Hydrogenophilus thermoluteolus: one gene and its partner. The protein of the gene in region 1 interacts with the protein of each later gene in a pairwise test. Links are inferred from orthologs where the notes say so. Each region holds a gene or a part of one and is shown on either strand. Other genes may lie near its edges.

Region 1 (6,306 bases):
CGTGGTCATCGGAAAGAAAAACGACGGAGACGGTATGAGGTGGTTTTCCTGGCTGACCTCGTCAGCGGCGAACACTTTGGTCGACCCGGTTTCGGGGCGGAAACTCTACCCGATCGACGGGGGGATCGCTTTTCCCGATTACCACAAGCAGGAGACCGCTGACATTCCGATCCGCAACGTCGCGATGCCATCGCATTACATCGTTCCGCTTCGGGTCAATCCTCGCTTCACTGCACGACCGATCGTCGATATCGGTGCCCGGGTACGGAAAGGGGAAAAAATCGGAGAACCCGAAGGGAAATTTGGCGTCGCAGTGCACGCGCCGACCTCAGGTGTGATTCGCGATCTGGGGCATTACCCGATGACCCATGTCTCAGGGTTGCCCGCGCTGGCGTACTTCATCGAGCCCGACGGCAAAGATGAGGCGATCGAACCCACACCGTATCGGGGCGCTTGCGACGACACGGATCGCATTCGCGACTTCCTCCAACAGATGGGGCTAGCAGGATTGGGCGGCGCAGCGTTCCCTTCACACGCCAAAGTGGCGTCGAGCCCGGTAAAAACCCTCATCATCAACGGAGCCGAATGTGAGCCCTGGATCACGTGTGACGACCGGCTGATGCGCGAGCATGCAGCCGAAATCGTCGCAGGCGCGTGCGACCTGGCCGCTGCCGTTCACGCCCAAGAGGTTTTGATCGGTATCGAAGACAACAAGCCCCAAGCCATTGCGGCGATGCAAGCCGCCGCGGCCAACCATGGCACGGTCACCGTGGTGGCGATCCCGACCATCTACCCAGCCGGCGGGGAAAAACAGCTGATCGAACGCCTGACGGGTATCGAAGTGCCGTACGGTCATCTCTCAGCCGAATTTGGCGTGTTGGTGTTCAATGTGGGCACTGCGCGCGCCGTCCATCGTGCGCTCACCGACGGCGAACCGTTGATCGAGCGCGTCGTCACGCTGACGGGTGCCGCGGACGATCCGGGTAACCGCTGGGTCCGAATCGGTCATCCCATTGCGGAGCTCATCCTTGAGATGGCACCCAAACCAGAGGTCGATCGCTACCTTTTGGGCGGGCCGATGACCGGCTTTGCGATTCCTGACCTCGATGCACCGATCCTCAAAGGGAGCAACTGCATCATTGCCGCTTCGCCGGACCTTTTCCCGCCACCGCCGCCGGAGCAGCCGTGTATTCGGTGCGGTGCCTGCGCGCCGGTGTGCCCTGCCCGTCTCGAGCCCATGGCGCTCTATTGGTTCGCCCGGGCGCAACAATTCGGCAAAGCGCAGGAGTTTCACCTGTTCGATTGCATCGAATGCGGCTGCTGCGCCTATGTCTGCCCCGCGCACATCCCGCTCGTCGATTACTACCGTTACGCCAAAAGCGAGATTTGGGAGCGCGAACGGGAAAAAAGTAAAGCACAACAATCGAAGGCCCGGTTCGAGTTCCGCAATTACCGCTTGGAACGGGAAAAAGCGGAAAAAGCGGCGCGCGCCGCCGCCAAAGCCGCCGAAACGAAGCGACGACTCGAAGCCCAAGCGAAGCAGTCATCGACAGAAGCATCGCCTGGCGACACGGACAGTAAGCAGGAAAGCGCACCTTCGCCCCAAGCGCTCGGCACGAACGATCCGGACGCACGGAAAAAGGCGCTCGTTGAAGCGGCGCTGGCGCGCGCCCGTGCGAAACGGGCTGCAGAGGCGACAGAACCTTCCGGAGAGAATCGGGAATGATCACGGCTCCTTATTGGCGCGCACCGGTCAGCGTCACCCGTGTGATGGGATGGGTTTTGCTTGCGCTCATTCCAGCGATCGTGCTGCACGTGATTTTCTTCGGCCCGGTCCTGTTGGCGCAATTGCTCCTGGCCAGCGTCGCCGCCGTTGTCGTCGAAGCGCTGCTGCTGTGGGTGCGGCGACGACCGATCGTTTCCGCGGTCACCGACCTTTCGGCGGTGGTCACCGCTTGGTTGCTGGTCCTGGCTCTGCCTACAACCGTTCCTTGGTGGTTGACGCTGTTGGGGGTCGTGATTGCAATCGGTGTCGCGAAACAGCTGTATGGCGGTATTGGACAAAACCCGTTCAACCCGGCGATGGTCGCTTTTGCGGCGCTGATCGTTTCGTTTCCAGCAGAGCTCTCGCGCTGGCCGTTACCAACGACACCCGTTGCGTGGCAATGGGCCAGCTTCCTTGGAACCCCCAACGTCGATGCACTGGCGAGCGCGACCGTGTTGGACACGCTCCGGACCGCGGTCCATAGTGGCCAGGCGGTTAGTGAGCTCCTGGGGCGTTCGCCCGTTTTCGGCACCCTCTCGGGTGCCGGGTACGAGTGGATCGCAGTGGCGTTCCTGGCGGGTGGCCTCCTCTTATGGCTTCGGGGGATCATCCCGGGACGCCTTCCTTTTGCGTTTCTTCTGACCTTGGGGGTTCTGTCCACCCTCGCCTGGCTGGTCGCCCCAGAACGGTTCGCGCCCCCGTGGGTCCATCTCTTCGCGTACAGCACGATGCTGGCCGCATTCTTCATCATCACCGACCCGGTGAGCGGGGTGGTCACGCCACGCGGGCAATGGGTGTTCGCTGCGGGCGCTGCGCTGCTCGTTTTCTTGATCCGCCATTTCGGACAATTTCCGGACGGGGTCGCGTTTGCGGTTCTGCTGATGAATCTGGCGGCCCCATGGATCGAGATGAAGACCCAACCGCGCGTCTTTGGGGAGGACCACCCATGACGTCGGCTACCCAACCCACCGTTTGGCAAGCGGTGCTCCGCTCGTCGTTGCTCTTGACCCTGTTTGCCGCGGCGTTTACACTGCTGATGAGTGGCGCCTACCAACTGACCCGCGCGCCGATTGCAGCAGCGATTCAAGCAGAAGAGCTGCGACTGGTTCGGGCACTCGTCCCACCGTCTCCTCCTGCGCGCACCATCCGCGAGATAACGTTACCTGAAGCGATCACGAAGGCGCTCGATCTCAACCCGCCGGCCAAAGGGTACGTGGTCTTTCGTGAGGCCGAACCCGAGCTGGTGATCGTGCCGGCAAGAAGCCGCCAAGGGTACGGGGGCGACGTTGTGGTCATCGTCGCGGTCAATAAAAGCGGGGAACTCATGGGCGCCCGCGTCACCCAACACCATGAAACCCCTGGGCTTGGCGACTATATCGACCCGGAACGCGATCGCAACAAGGCGCGCCCGTGGATCACGCAATTCGCTGGCATACCGATCGCTGCGCACCCAGGTCCCTGGCGGGTCAAAAAAGATGGCGGATTCGTCGATGCGCACGCCGGTGCGACGATCAGCGCCCGCGCCGCAACGATGGCAATCGAGCGCGGCGCGCGGGTGGCGAGCAGCGCCTTCGCACAATTGGTCGCGTTAGCCAATCGCGAACGCGGAAACGACGAGAAAGGGAACCAACCATGAACGGCCATGGAACGATCGCCAACGAATTGGGCGTAAATGGGCTCTGGAAACAGAATCCGGCGTTGATCCAAATGCTGGGGCTGTGTCCGACGCTCGCGGTCAGTACCAGTTTCGTGAACGCGGTCAGTTTGGGGTTGGCTACGGTTGTCGTGATGATGATCGCCAGTACCGCGGTTGCGGTATTGCGTCATGTGATCCCGCGTGAGATCCGAATTCCCGTTTTCATTCTCATCATCGCGGGGTTGGTGACCGTGGTCGATCTCCTGATGAACGCCTATTTGCACTCCCTCTATCTGGTTTTGGGCATTTTTGTGCCATTGATCGTCACCAACTGCATCGTGTTGGCACGCGTCGAGGCGTTCGCCGCGAAAAATCGCCCAGATTACGCAGGGTTGGACGCATTGATGATGGGGTTGGGGCTCGTCTGGGTGTTGGCGCTGATCGGTGCGATTCGTGAGATCATTGGACAAGGGACGCTCTTTGCCGGAATCGAATGGATCGTGCCGTCTTGGTCCGCGATTACGCTGTTCGGCGATGCGTCCCAGGGGTTCCTGTTGGCGATGTTGCCTCCGGGCGCATTCATCGTGCTGGGCTTTTTGGTTGCTGCGCACAACGCGCTCACCGCGTGGCAAAAAGCGCGAACGAAAAAACGCACTTTGGCGGCATCCGCGCCCGCTGCACCAACGCCCATCGGGGGTGAGGCGTGACTGCTGCGCTGATGAGCGACGCCGCGGTAGCGGAGGCTTTTGCGCGCTGGCAAGCCAACAACCCGGAGCCGACCACCGAGCTGCACTACGGCAACCCCTTCCAGCTTTTGGCTGCAGTGGTGCTCTCTGCGCAAGCAACGGACAAAAGCGTCAATGCCGCTACCCAAACCCTCTTTGCGGTCGCACCCGACGCCTGTTCGATGGCGCAGCTCTCCGAAGCGGAAATTGCCGCACACATCCGGAAGATTGGCCTTTACCAAAGCAAAGCGCGCAATTTGAAGCGCCTTGCCGAGCGGCTCTGTGCCGAGCACGGTGGCGCGGTTCCCAACGACCGCGCGTACCTGGAAAGCCTACCGGGTGTCGGGCGTAAGACCGCGAACGTTGTGCTCAATACGCTCTTCGGAGCAGAAACGATCGCGGTTGACACCCACATCTTTCGTGTCAGCAACCGGATGGGGCTGGCACCCGGCAAAACCGTTCGCGAAGTGGAAGATCGGCTCATGGCGCGCGTCCCAAAACCGTATCGCCGCCATGCGCATCATTGGTTGATCCTGCACGGGCGCTACACCTGCACGGCGCGGCGCCCCCAGTGCAACCGGTGCTTGGTTGCCGATTTGTGCGGCTACCCCGAAAAGTCGGTCCCGCCGCAACCGCTTACCACAGAGGAGACGTGATGCTCTTTCAACCATCCCGCGACGATGTCCGCCGTTTTCTGGCCGAAAGCTATCGCCGGTGGCGAGCCGGATTACCGCTCGAACCGATGCAGGCGGTTGCCACCGAGGTGATCGCACTCCACCCGGAATACTTTGCGCTCTTTGACGATGAAACGCAGCTTTTTCGCGATTACACACCGGAAGATGGCGGCGTCAATCCCTTTTTGCATTTGACGCTACATTTGGCCGTAGCCGAACAGTTGGCGATCGACCAACCGCCTGGCATCAAAGCGCTCTACGCCGCGCGGGTACAAAAGCGCGGCGATCCGCACGAAGCGTTGCACGATCTGGTCGAAGCGCTGGGCATGACGCTCTTCGAAGCGCAACGCGCTGGCCGCATGCCGGACAACGACAGCTATCTGGAACGGATCCGCCGCTTGCCGTGAGGCGAAGCGCGCCCATGCTGCGTGGTGCGTCGACCGATCAGCGGGGCACGCGGTAGTTGTCCTGCGTCATCAGGTCGACGCCACACGGGAACGATTCCACCCAGTCGATGAACCGCTGGACCATCGCCTTGCCCTCGAACCGTTGCCCGTGCTGTGGCACGATCATTTCGATCTCGAGTGAACGCGCCATGTTCGCCCAATAGCGCAGGATCTTTTGCGACACCATATAGCGCCGGTGAAACGCGCTCATCTTGGGAATATGTGCGTCGAAATCGGCCACCGGTTTCGCCGCTTCGTTATGGTCGACGATCGAAACGCCCAAATCGCCGGAAAAGAGGATTTTCGCGACCGGATCGTAAAACTGGAAGTTCCCTTCCGCGTGCATGAAGTGCGCCGGCAGCGCGATGACTTCGCTGTTGCCGAGCGGGATTCGCATTCCCTCGTCGGGGATTCCCAGAATACGGTCGGAGTAATCTTTCCCTGTGGTGAAATGGGGAACGAACCGCGTCCACAGGTTCGAAATGTACACCTTAGCGTGCGAGGTGATCAGCCATTTATTGACGGACGCGATGATGTCCGGGTCGGCGTGGGACGCGAAGATATAGTCGATATCTTGCGGCCGGCAATATTTGGACATTCCCATCAACAGACCCGTATGGGTCATATTGCCGCCGGGGTCGAAGAGCGCTGCATGGTGCGCGTCGATCACCAGGAATTGGTTGCATTGCACCGCGTGGTTGCGTTCTTCATCGACCAAGTCGTAGAACCCGAGCACGACGTGCTCACCATTGTTGAAGAGCTCGATTGCCATCAGCAATTCCTTGCCTTGCTGCGAGTGTTCTGCGCCATTTTCCCACAAAAGGCACGAAAGGAAATAGTGCTGTAAAAAAGGTGTGTTTTTCCCCCTTTTTCTCCCCACCATCTGGCGGAGGCACGCGCGACAATGGCAACGCAGAAGGAGCGACACGATGAACTGGGATCCACAGTGGGCGCCGCTTGTGCGGCTGATCGGCGTGTTGGTTTTGTTGGTGGTGGTGGCGTGGGGAGTCAGCCAATGGCTGAAGCGTCGCCCCGGCGGCGCGAGCGGTAACCGGCAATT
Region 2 (10,788 bases), 500 kb from region 1 along the record:
AATCGCACCGGCACGAAGCGCACCGGTAGCCATGGGTACGTCGCCATGACCGGTGAGGAAGATGACGGGGAACGGCACGTCGCGCGCCTTGAGCGCATCGAACAGTTGCAGACCGCTCAATCCCGGCATACGGATGTCACTGACCATACAACCGGGTTCGATCACGGAAAGGGCGTCGAGAAACGATTCGGCGTCCGGGTAGGCGTTCACCGCGTAGCCGGCCCCTTCGATCAGCCAAACCAGCGAATCCCGTAGAGCATCGTCGTCATCGACGACATGCACCGTGCGATAGCAGCACTCATCCTTGCGCGTCATGGCTCGCTCCTCCTTGCGCACGCGGCAACCATACCTCGGCAACCGTACCACCGCCCGGTCTGGCCAACAGTGCCAAGCGTCCTTTATGGGCTTCCAAGATGGCGCGGCAAATGCGCAACCCCAACCCCAAACCGTCCGGTTTGGTCGTAAAAAACGGCGTATCCAGGCGGCTTCGAACCTCTTCGCTGATGCCAACCCCACGGTCGGCAATGCGATAACAGACCTCCTCATCCGTTTCTGAAACCATCAAGGTCAATTCCCGTTGTTTCGGCGGAACGGATTGCATCGCGTCGAACGCGTTGCGAATGAGATTGACCAGCACCTGCTCGAGCAAAATTTTGTCCGCGGAAATCATCACCCTATTCTGAGGCAATTGCGTCCGCACGGTAATCCCACGCCGTTGCGCGTCGACACGCAGCAGTTCGATCGCTTCACGCGCGATCGTCACCGCGTCGACCCACTGTTGTTGTGGTGCCGATTGCCGGGCAAAAGCCCGAATGCGGCGGACGATGGTACCTGCTCGTTCCGCCTGTTCCGCCGCTTTTTGCAACACCTCACCCACCACCTCCGAATCGAGGCGGCCTTGCCGCCACCGTAACAGCGCACCACGACAGTAGTTGGCGATCGCTGCGATCGGCTGGTTCAACTCGTGCGCCAGCATCGAGGCCATCTCACCGAGCGTGATGAGACGCGCCGTCTGGTGGAGTTGCGCCATTTGCTGCAACTCCGCTTCGATCGCTTCACGCTGTGCCGTTATGTCGGTAGCGACGACCATCCGCACCACGCGACCATCGACCCATGCCGTCAATTGTTCGCGCAGATGGTACCAACGTCCGCTCGTGGGGTGCTGCCAGTCTCCTTGCCAAACACCTTCTGGAACATGCTCCGCAGTATTCATCGGTTTCGGCGGATCGCTCTCCGGAGGCGGGATGGCGGGTGCCCCCAGATCTCGCGCGCGTTTCCCTAACGCATCGAAACCGAAGACCCGTTTGAACGCACGGTTGACAAAGAGGAGCTCATCGGTGTGCCAATCGGCAGCGAAAACCAGTGCGTCGACACCATCGAGCACCGTTTCGAACCGCTGTTGGGCCGCTTCCAGTGCCAAACGGGTTCGCTTCTGTTCGGTGATGTCGAGAATTGCCGCCATCCATCCGCTCTGTTTGCCACTCTCGTCGATCAGCGGGGAAACGTAAAAGCGGGCGATACGCCGCTCACCGTTTTTGTGTTTGATGCGCATCTCGTACCCTTCGGGTGGCGTTTGCCCCGCCAACACCATCTGCAGGGTACGTTGGCACAAATCCCAATCCTCTTCAGGCCAGTAGGGAAACGGTGGCATTTTGCCTTCGAGCTCATCGCGGTCGAAGCCCACCATGCGACAAAAGGCTGGGTTGGCAAACGTGATGCGCCCTTCGAGGTCGGTCGCGCGCAGTCCAAGGCTCACCGACGATTCCATGGCTCGGCGAAACGCCATTTCGGAGCGCAACGCAGCTTCTACCTCTTTTTGTTGGGTGACATCGTGGGCAGCGGCAAACCAAACCCCATCGTCTGGCGCCGGGTTGATGTGCCAAGAGAGCCAGCGATGCGCGCCGTTGAGGGTCTTCATGCGAACCGTGAAGGAAGCCGGTTCGCCTTGCCGCAGAAAAGCCATTGCTTCGTCGACGTGCGGCCAATCGTCACGCACCGTGAGATCGAAGAGCGATTTCCCCAGCAGCAACCGCTCGGTATAACCCAACACCCGGGTAAATGCAGCGTTACATTGCTGGAACTCCCCTTTAGGGGTCAAGAGCGCCAACAAATCCAAAGAAAAGTGGAAGAGCCGATCGCGCTCCCGAAGCAGCCGTTGCAGCCGAAGGTGTTGCCGGCGCTGGAGCCAACTCAACCAAACCACGGCCGCCGTCAACAGCGCAATCGCGACCATCGCGAAGGTATCGGGCTGATTCATGCCCATTCCTTGTTACGTCTCATTGCATCATCGAATGGTTTTTGCTTTCGGGTGCCGCGAATCCTATCATGGGGGGCATGGAAACTGCGGCAACGCGATTGCTGCACTGCAGTATTGCATATCGTGGAATTTTGTTTTAGCATACGGAATGACCACCAGTAAGACCTAGGAGGGACCACCATGGCTGAACGTCATCGTCAAATCATTCTGCAAAACGATCCCGATCCTGAAGAGACCCAAGAATGGTTGGAAGCGCTCGATGGCGTGATCGAGCACGAAGGGCCGGAGCGCGCGCACTATCTGATCGAATCGCTGATCAGTGAAGCGCGCGAACACGGTGCCGACATCCCCTATTCCGCCAATACGGCATACGTCAACACGATCCCTGCCGATAAACAACCCCCGTACCCGGGTGACCCGGATCTCGAAATCAAAATCCATTCCTACATCCGATGGAATGCGATGGCGATGGTTGTTCGCGCCAATCGCGACAGCAACGTGGGTGGCCACATCGCCTCGTTTGCTTCGGCAGCGGTGCTCTACGACGTTGGCTTCAACCACTTCTTCCACGCGCCAACCGAAGACCACGGCGGCGACCTCGTCTACTTCCAAGGGCACTCGGCCCCGGGAATCTATGCACGTGCTTTTCTGCTTGGGCGATTGACCGAAGAGCAGATGATCAACTTCCGGCGCGAAGTCGACGGGAAAGGGCTCTCTTCCTATCCGCACCCCTGGCTGATGCCTCAGTTCTGGCAGTTTCCCACGGTTTCGATGGGGCTGGGCCCGATCCAAGCCATCTACCAAGCCCGTTTCATCAAATATCTGATCACCCGTGGCCTGGTCGATCCGGCAAAACACGAACAGCGCAAAGTGTGGTGCTTCATCGGGGATGGGGAAACCGACGAAGTCGAAACCCTTGGCGCGATCGGAATGGCAGCACGGGAAAAGCTCGACAACCTGATTTTCGTGATCAATTGCAATTTGCAACGGCTCGACGGGCCGGTGCGCGGCAACGGAAAGATCATCCAGGAGCTCGAAGCGGAATTCCGGGGTGCGGGTTGGAACGTGATCAAAGTGATCTGGGGTACCCATTGGGACGCGCTCTTTGCTCGCGACAAAACCGGTGCCCTCCGACGGCGGATGATGGAGCTCTGCGACGGGGACTACCAGACGTTCAAAGCGAAAGACGGTGCGTACGTCCGGGAGCACTTCTTCAATACCCCCGAACTGAAAGCGCTCGTTGCCGACTGGACCGACGAAGAGATCTGGCAGCTCAACCGCGGCGGTCATGACATTTTCAAAGTCTTTGCCGCGTACAAAGCTGCGGTCGAACATAAAGGGCAACCCACCGTGATCCTTGCGAAGACAATCAAAGGATACGGAATGGGACAAGCGGGCGAAGCGATGAACATCGCCCACCAGGCAAAGAAGATGGATCACGACGCGATCCGCCGCTTCCGCGATCGTTTCCAACTGCCTGTGCCCGACGACAAACTCGATGAACTGCCGTTCCTGACCTTTGCACCCGACTCGGCTGAATACCGCTACATGCAGGAGCGGCGGCAAGCGCTTGGGGGCTATCTCCCGCAGCGTCGAACGAAATCCGAAATCACCTTGCCGGTTCCCCCGCTCGATGCATTCAAAAGTTTCTTTGCCGGAACGGGACCGGGGCGGGAAATCTCCACGACGATGGCACTCGTGCGCATCATGATCCAACTGATGCGCGACAAACAGCTCGGCAAACACATTGTCCCCATCGTACCCGACGAATCGCGGACGTTCGGGATGGAAGGGATGTTCCGTCAGTTCGGGATCTGGAGCCAAGAGGGGCAAAAATACGTTCCCGAAGACCACGACCAGTTGATGTTCTACAAAGAGTCACGCGACGGCCAAATCCTTCAAGAAGGGATCAACGAAGCGGGAGCCGTCTGCGACTTCATCGCCGCTGGAACGAGCTACAGCGTCCATGGCGTGCCGATGATCCCGTTCTACATCTTCTATTCGATGTTCGGCTTCCAGCGCACCATGGACCTCATTTGGGCCGCAGCGGATCAGCGCACCCGCGGGTTCCTGATCGGCGGCACCTCGGGTCGAACCACGTTGAACGGTGAAGGGCTGCAGCACGAAGACGGCCACAGCCATCTGCTCTCTGCCGCTGTCCCCAATTGTGTAAGCTACGACCCCACCTTCCAATACGAAGTCGCCGTGATCGTTCAAGAAGGGTTGCGGCGCATGGTCGCAGAACAAGAGGATGTTTTCTATTACATCACGGTGCTCAACGAAAACTACGAACATCCGCCGATGCCGGAAAGCGAGACGGTCCGTGAGGATATCCTCAAAGGGATGTATCTCTTCCAGGCCGCGCCGGACAACCTCGACGGTCCGCGTGTCCAGCTCATGGGGTCGGGGGCGATCCTACGCGAAGCGATCGCTGCCGCAGAGTTGCTCGCGCGTGACTGGAACGTAGCCGCAGACGTCTGGAGCTGCCCAAGTTTCACCGAATTGGCGCGCGATGGCCACGACTGTGTCCGCTGGAACCTCCTCCACCCGTTGGAAGCGCCCCGCAAGTCCCACGTCGAGCAGAAGCTCGAGAACCATCCGGGGCCGGTCGTAGCGGCAACCGACTACGTCCGTCTCTTTGCCGAACAGATTCGGCCTTTCGTCAAACGAACGTATCTCACACTGGGTACCGACGGGTTTGGGCGTTCCGATACCCGCGAGAAGTTGCGCCACTTCTTCGAAGTGGATCGACACTGGATCACGATCGCCGCATTGAAAGCGCTTGCCGACGATGGGGAGATCGATCGCAAGCTGGTTGCCGCAGCACTCGTCAAATACGGCATCGATCCTGAAAAACCCAACCCCCGCCTGGTGTAAGGAGGAGCGGCGATGAGCAAATTGGTAACCGTTACCGTCCCCGATATTGGCGACTTTCACGACGTTCCCGTCATCGAGGTTTTGGTCACGCCCGGACAACGCGTCGCTGTGGATGACCCCCTCTGTACGCTGGAATCCGAAAAAGCGACGATGGACGTCCCGTCCACCGTTGCCGGTATCGTCAAAGAAGTGAAGGTGCAGGTCGGCGACAAAGTCAATGAAGGCACGCCATTGGTCGTGATCGAAACCGAGGCCTCTGGGGAGGCCGAATCCGCGACGTCGGCCACAGCGACAGCAGCGCAAGCCAGCGACGCGGCACCAAGCAGCGCAACCGAACCCAGCGCAGTCTCTGCACCCGCCGCATCTGCCCCAGCGTCGGCCGAATCGCCTGCAGCCGCAGGCGCAACCGTACCCCCCTCGACCCAACCGCAAGAAGTCGCGCTCGTGATTCCCGATATCGGGGACTTCCACGACGTACCGGTGATCGAAGTGATGATTGCCCCGGGGCAAAGGGTCGCGGTCGATGATCCGATCTGTACGTTGGAATCCGAAAAGGCCACGATGGATGTCCCAGCTACGGTCGCGGGGGTCGTGAAAGCAGTGCGCGTCAAAGTGGGCGACAAGGTCAACGAAGGGGACGTGGTTGCGATCGTCGTCCCGGACGAAAGCCACGTTGCGCCCCCAGAGGCTTCCCCAAGTACCTCCGCACAACCCAAAACAGAATCTTCGCCAACGCCAGCCACGTCAGCTACGCCAGCGCCCACGCCCGCGCAAACGGTGTCGGCTTCGTCTTCAGTGGGCACAGCCGCCGCACCCGCGTCGCGAGCGCCGGCCGCGCCGTCACTGGCCGAGCCGTTACCCGGCGTTTCGTTGGGTGCGAAGGTCCATGCGAGTCCCGCCGTTCGCGCTTATGCCCGGGAGCTGGGCGTAGACCTGCGCTTTGTCACCCCAACCGGTCCGAACGGCCGGATCCGCAAAGAGGATGTCCGCAATTTCGTCAAAGCGGCGATGACGAGCGGCGTGGTCCCAGGCAAAACCCCCGCGGTAACCAGTGGCGGTTTTGCGCTCGACTTGCCGCCGTGGCCGAAGGTCGACTTCGCCAAATTCGGTCCGATCGAAATCAAAGAACTGCCGCGAATCCGCAAGATCTCCGCAGCGAATTTGGCGCGCAACTGGGTTGCGATTCCCGCGGTCACCTACCATGACGAAGCGGATATCACCGAACTCGAGGCGTTCCGCAAACAACTGAACCGCGAATACGAACGCGAAGGCGTGAAGTTCACGCTCCTTGCGTTCCTCATCAAGGCCTGCGTTGCGGCGTTGAAGCGGTTCCCGGAGATGAACGCGAGCCTCGATGGGCACAACATCGTGCTCAAGCACTATTGGAATATCGGCTTTGCGGCGGATACTCCGCACGGGCTTGTCGTGCCGGTGCTCAAGAACGCCGACCAAAAGAGCTTGGTCGAGATCGCACGCGAAACCGCGGAGTTGGCTGCGAAAGCGCGCGCCGGCAAGCTCGCGCCCGCTGAGATGCAAGGGGCAACCTTTACCGTCTCGAGCCTGGGCGGCATCGGTGGAACGGGGTTCTCCCCGATCGTCAATGCCCCAGAAGTGGCGATCCTGGGCGTCAATAAAGCGGTGATGAAACCAGTCTGGAACGGCGAAACGTTCGTTCCTCGCCTGATCGTGCCGCTTTCGCTTACCGCGGATCACCGGGTGATCGACGGCGCGTACGCCACCCGCTTCACGACATTGCTCACGCAACTCCTTGCCGATTTCCGGCGGGTGCTCCTCTAACCGAGACGGGAGAAGACGATGAGCATGAAAACCCAATTGCTGGTGCTTGGTGGCGGTCCAGGCGGTTACTCTGCCGCATTTCGCGCAGCGGATCTTGGTCTTGAGGTAACGATCGTCGAACGTTACCCCGTCCTTGGGGGCGTTTGCCTCAATGTGGGCTGTATCCCATCGAAAGCACTGCTGCACGTCGCTGCGGTGATCGACGAAGCGCGTCATCTCGACCGAGCCGGCATCACCTTCGGCGCGCCGCAAATCGATCTCGACCGCCTGCGTAACTACAAAGCCCAAGTGGTGCGAAAACTCAACCAAGGCCTGGCGGGAATGGCCAAAGCGCGCAAGGTCAATCACATCCAGGGCATCGGGAAACTCACGGGGCCCAGCACGTTGGCGATCGAACGGACCGAGGGTCCGAACGGCCGACCGACGGGTGAAACGCTCACGCTCACCTTCGAGCAAGCGATTCTCGCTGCCGGGTCGGAGCCGATTCGTCTCCCCTTCCAACCCCAAGACCCCCGTGTGGTGGATTCCACCGGTGCGCTTGCGCTTCCCTTCTTACCCAAGCGGATGCTGGTCGTTGGTGGCGGCATCATCGGGCTGGAGATGGGCACCGTCTACGCCACCCTCGGTGCACAGGTCGATGTCGTCGAAGCGAGCCCCGATCTCATCCCGGGGGCCGATCGTGATCTGGTGCGGGTGTGGGAAAAGGTCAACGGCAAGCGCTTTGCTGGACTCTACCGCAACACCCGCACAACGGCGCTCGAAGCCAAAGACGACGGCATCTGGGCCAGTTTCGAAGGCGCGAACGCACCCGAAGGAGCCCAACGCTACGATCTGGTGTTGGTTGCGGTCGGTCGGCGGCCGAATGGGCGAGCGATCGGCGCGGAAGCGGCCGGTATCACCATCGACGAACGGGGATTCATCCCGGTAGATGCCCAGCGCCGTACCAACGTGCCGCACATCTTCGCGATCGGGGATTTGGCAGAAGCGCCGATGCTCGCGCACAAAGCCGTGCATGAAGGGCACGTTGCGGCCGAGGCTGCGGCCGGACACAAGCGGGCGTTCGACGTATTGCAGATCCCGTCGGTCGCCTACACCGACCCAGAGATCGCCTGGGCCGGTTTGACCGAAACCGAGGCGAAAGCGCAGGGGCGCGCAGTCGAAGTGGCCACTTTCCCGTGGGCCGCATCGGGGCGGGCGATCGCCAACGGCCGCGACGAAGGGTTCACCAAGCTCATTTTCGATGCCGAAACGAAGCGGATCGTCGGCGGTGCCGTCGTTGGGGTGAATGCTGGGGAATTGATCAGCGAAATCTGTTTGGCGATCGAAATGGGCGCAGAGGTCGCCGATATCGCGCACACGATCCATCCCCACCCCACCCTCTGTGAGTCGGTGGGGATGGCGGCAGAGGTAGCCGAAGGGAGTTGTACCGACCTACCGCCCAAACGCAAACGCTAACGAGCCGCTATTGCCACCGTTGCCAGACGGGAACGAGGTCGTCTGGCAACGTGTGGCCCAGAGCGCCCAAATCCCACGGTGATTCCTCTGGCGCGTGGAAGTCGCTCCCTTGGGACGCAGCGAGACCGTAGCGGCGGCAGATATGCACCCAATGGTTGGTGGCGTTTGGATCGTGCGCCGAGGTAATCACCTCGATCGCGTCACCCCCCAGATCGACGAATTCGGCAAGAAGTGCGTTCCATTCGCGTTCGCTCAAGCGGTAACGCCCTGGATGCGCCACCACCGCCACGCCGCCAGCGGCATGAATCCACGAAACCGCTTCTTGGAGTGTTGCCCAGTGGTGGTCCACGTACCCCGGTTTTCCTTTCGCCAAGTAATGGGCGAAAACCGCGTTCATCGACGGAAAATGGCCCGCATGCACGAGGTAGCGCGCAAAATGGGCCCGGCTGATCAGATCGGGGTTACGCACGAACCGCAAAGCCCCTTCCCAGACACCGGCAAAGCCACACGCTTCGAGTGCGGCGGCCATCTTGCGCGCGCGCGCCGTGCGGCCCCGCCGTACTTGCTTGAGCCCCGCAGTCAACGCTGGCGCCGATTCGTCGATACCCAGTCCAACAACGTGAATGGTCTCCCCGGCGAACGAAACGGAAATTTCCACACCCGCGACAAAGGGAAGCCCCAATCTCTTGGCCGTTAGCCGGGCCTCTGCAAGACCAGACACCGTGTCGTGATCGGTGAGCGCAAAAAGGGCCACTCGGTTCTGGGCAGCCCTTTTGACGAGCTCGGACGGGGTCAAAACCCCGTCCGACGCGGTCGAGTGGCTGTGCAGGTCGACGCGCTGCGCCTTCCTCATCGGCCACCCGTCCCGATTTATGCGGCGCGATCAGCCGCCACCAACTCGATTTCGAACGTCAGGTCGTGGCCCGCAAGCGGATGGTTCGCGTCGATCGTCACGTGCGTTTCGGTCACTTCGGCAACCACGACCGGAATCTGCTGGCCGTCTGCGCGCTGCATCACCAGTTGCAGCCCAACCTCCGGCTCGATTTCGGGTGGCAGTTGTTCACGCGGCACTTGCAGCATCGCGCGCTCCGAACGCTGCCCGTAGGCTTCGTCGGCAGGAATCGTAATGGTCTTGCGCTCCCCTACCTGCATCCCTTCGACCGCCTTCTCGAAGCCGGGGATCACCTGTCCAGCCCCCAGTGTGAACTGGAGGGGATCGCGACCTTCGGAGCTATCGAAGACGCTGCCGTCGGCCAGTGTCCCTTTGTAATGCACCTGGACGGTATCGCCCGCTTGGGCGGCTTGTTGCGTGGTCATACTCACTTTCCTTTCAAACAGTCAGATCAACGTGGCGAGCCGCACGTGCGTTTTTTGCCCACCACTTCGCTACAATACTCCTTTCGTTTCTTTTTCACAACCCTTTGAGGCAAAAAAGTGCAGACGACCAACGCCATTGCGGATGACCGGATCTATTTGCCCACGCACCAATGGTTGCAACCCGAAGGCGAAGGGCTGTGGCGTATGGGGATCACCCCTTTTGCGGCCGAACAGCTTGGTGACGTCGTCTTCGTCGAACTTCCGGATCGTGAAGTTCGGGTAAACGAAGACGAAACCCTCTTCGTCGTCGAGTCGGTCAAAACTGCGTCCGACGTCCCGGCACCGGTTGACCTCGAAGTCCTCGACGTCAACCGCGCGTTGCACGACCACCCCGAGTGGCTCAACGAAGCGCCTTTGCACCATTGGATTGTGCTCTTTCGCGCGGAAAAACCGATCGATCCGGAGAAATGTCTCACGGCGGAAACGTATGCGCAGCGAATCGCGGCAGAACGATGAAGCGCCCGCTCCCGTTTTCGCGCGCTCTGGTAGCGCTCTGGTTGCTGGTGGTCGCGTTCTTCGTGGTCTGGTACCACGGTGAAACGGTTCCGCAACCCCTTCCTGATGGGCCTGCGCGTCCCAACGCTGACGCACGCCTTCCCTGTGTCTCGTACAGTCCCTACTTCCGTGCGGGCGTCACACCACTTGACCCCAATACCCAGATCCCACCGGAATGGATCGACCTGGACCTCCAAGCGTTGGCCAAAATCACCCGCTGTGTGCGCACCTATTCGGTCGACCAGGGGCTCGATCGAGTGCCCGAGTTCGCGGCGCGCCATGGCCTCACCGTTTGGCTGGGTGCGTGGATCGGACGGGACGACAAGAAAAACGCGCAGGAACTCGCGCGCGCGATCGCGTTGGCCAATCAATATCGCGGCGTCGTAACACGCCTGATCGTCGGCAACGAAGTCTTGCTACGGCGCGAACAGACACCAGAAAATTTGGCGCGCTACCTGGAACAAGCAAAAACACAAGCGCAGGTTCCCATCACCTACGCCGACGTCTGGGAATTCTGGTTGCGTTACCGC

What was found.
Region 2: the proteins of nth (region 1) and aceE interact in binary tests that used the Escherichia coli proteins (3 or more experiments, as listed by UniProt). The link is inferred for Hydrogenophilus thermoluteolus from one-to-one orthologs.

What each region holds. Positions count from the first base shown.
Region 1 is NZ_AP018558.1:1,698,041-1,704,346, forward strand. Bases 2,957-5,950 are described here. They hold nth (endonuclease III), read left to right. Parts: upstream 2,957-4,119; coding sequence 4,120-4,782; downstream 4,783-5,950. Other genes in these bases: HPTL_RS08260 (RnfABCDGE type electron transport complex subunit G), read left to right, coding at 2,957-3,401; rsxE (electron transport complex subunit RsxE), read left to right, coding at 3,398-4,108; HPTL_RS08275 (DUF1841 family protein), read left to right, coding at 4,782-5,207; HPTL_RS08280 (oxygen-binding di-iron domain-containing protein), read right to left, coding at 5,245-5,950. Outside these bases: electron transport complex subunit RsxB, read left to right, coding at 1-38; electron transport complex subunit RsxC, read left to right, coding at 35-1,726; HPTL_RS08255 (RnfABCDGE type electron transport complex subunit D), read left to right, coding at 1,723-2,715; more of HPTL_RS08260, read left to right, coding at 2,712-2,956; more of HPTL_RS08280, read right to left, coding at 5,951-6,018; flagellar biosynthetic protein FliO, read left to right, coding at 6,176-6,306. UniProt on the Escherichia coli protein: DNA repair enzyme that has both DNA N-glycosylase activity and AP-lyase activity. The DNA N-glycosylase activity releases various damaged pyrimidines from DNA by cleaving the N-glycosidic bond, leaving an AP (apurinic/apyrimidinic) site.
Region 2 is NZ_AP018558.1:1,198,028-1,208,815, forward strand. Bases 2,103-5,334 are described here. They hold aceE (pyruvate dehydrogenase (acetyl-transferring), homodimeric type), read left to right. Parts: upstream 2,103-2,437; coding sequence 2,438-5,134; downstream 5,135-5,334. Other genes in these bases: HPTL_RS05810 (PAS domain-containing sensor histidine kinase), read right to left, coding at 2,103-2,257; aceF (dihydrolipoyllysine-residue acetyltransferase), read left to right, coding at 5,147-5,334. Also shown: HPTL_RS05805 (response regulator transcription factor), read right to left, coding at 1-315; more of HPTL_RS05810, read right to left, coding at 299-2,102; more of aceF, read left to right, coding at 5,335-6,931; lpdA (dihydrolipoyl dehydrogenase), read left to right, coding at 6,950-8,386; HPTL_RS05830 (3',5'-nucleoside bisphosphate phosphatase), read right to left, coding at 8,394-9,239; HPTL_RS05835 (FKBP-type peptidyl-prolyl cis-trans isomerase), read right to left, coding at 9,257-9,703; HPTL_RS05840 (glycine cleavage system protein H), read left to right, coding at 9,821-10,219; HPTL_RS05845 (glycoside hydrolase family 17 protein), read left to right, coding at 10,216-10,788. UniProt on the Escherichia coli protein: Component of the pyruvate dehydrogenase (PDH) complex, that catalyzes the overall conversion of pyruvate to acetyl-CoA and CO(2).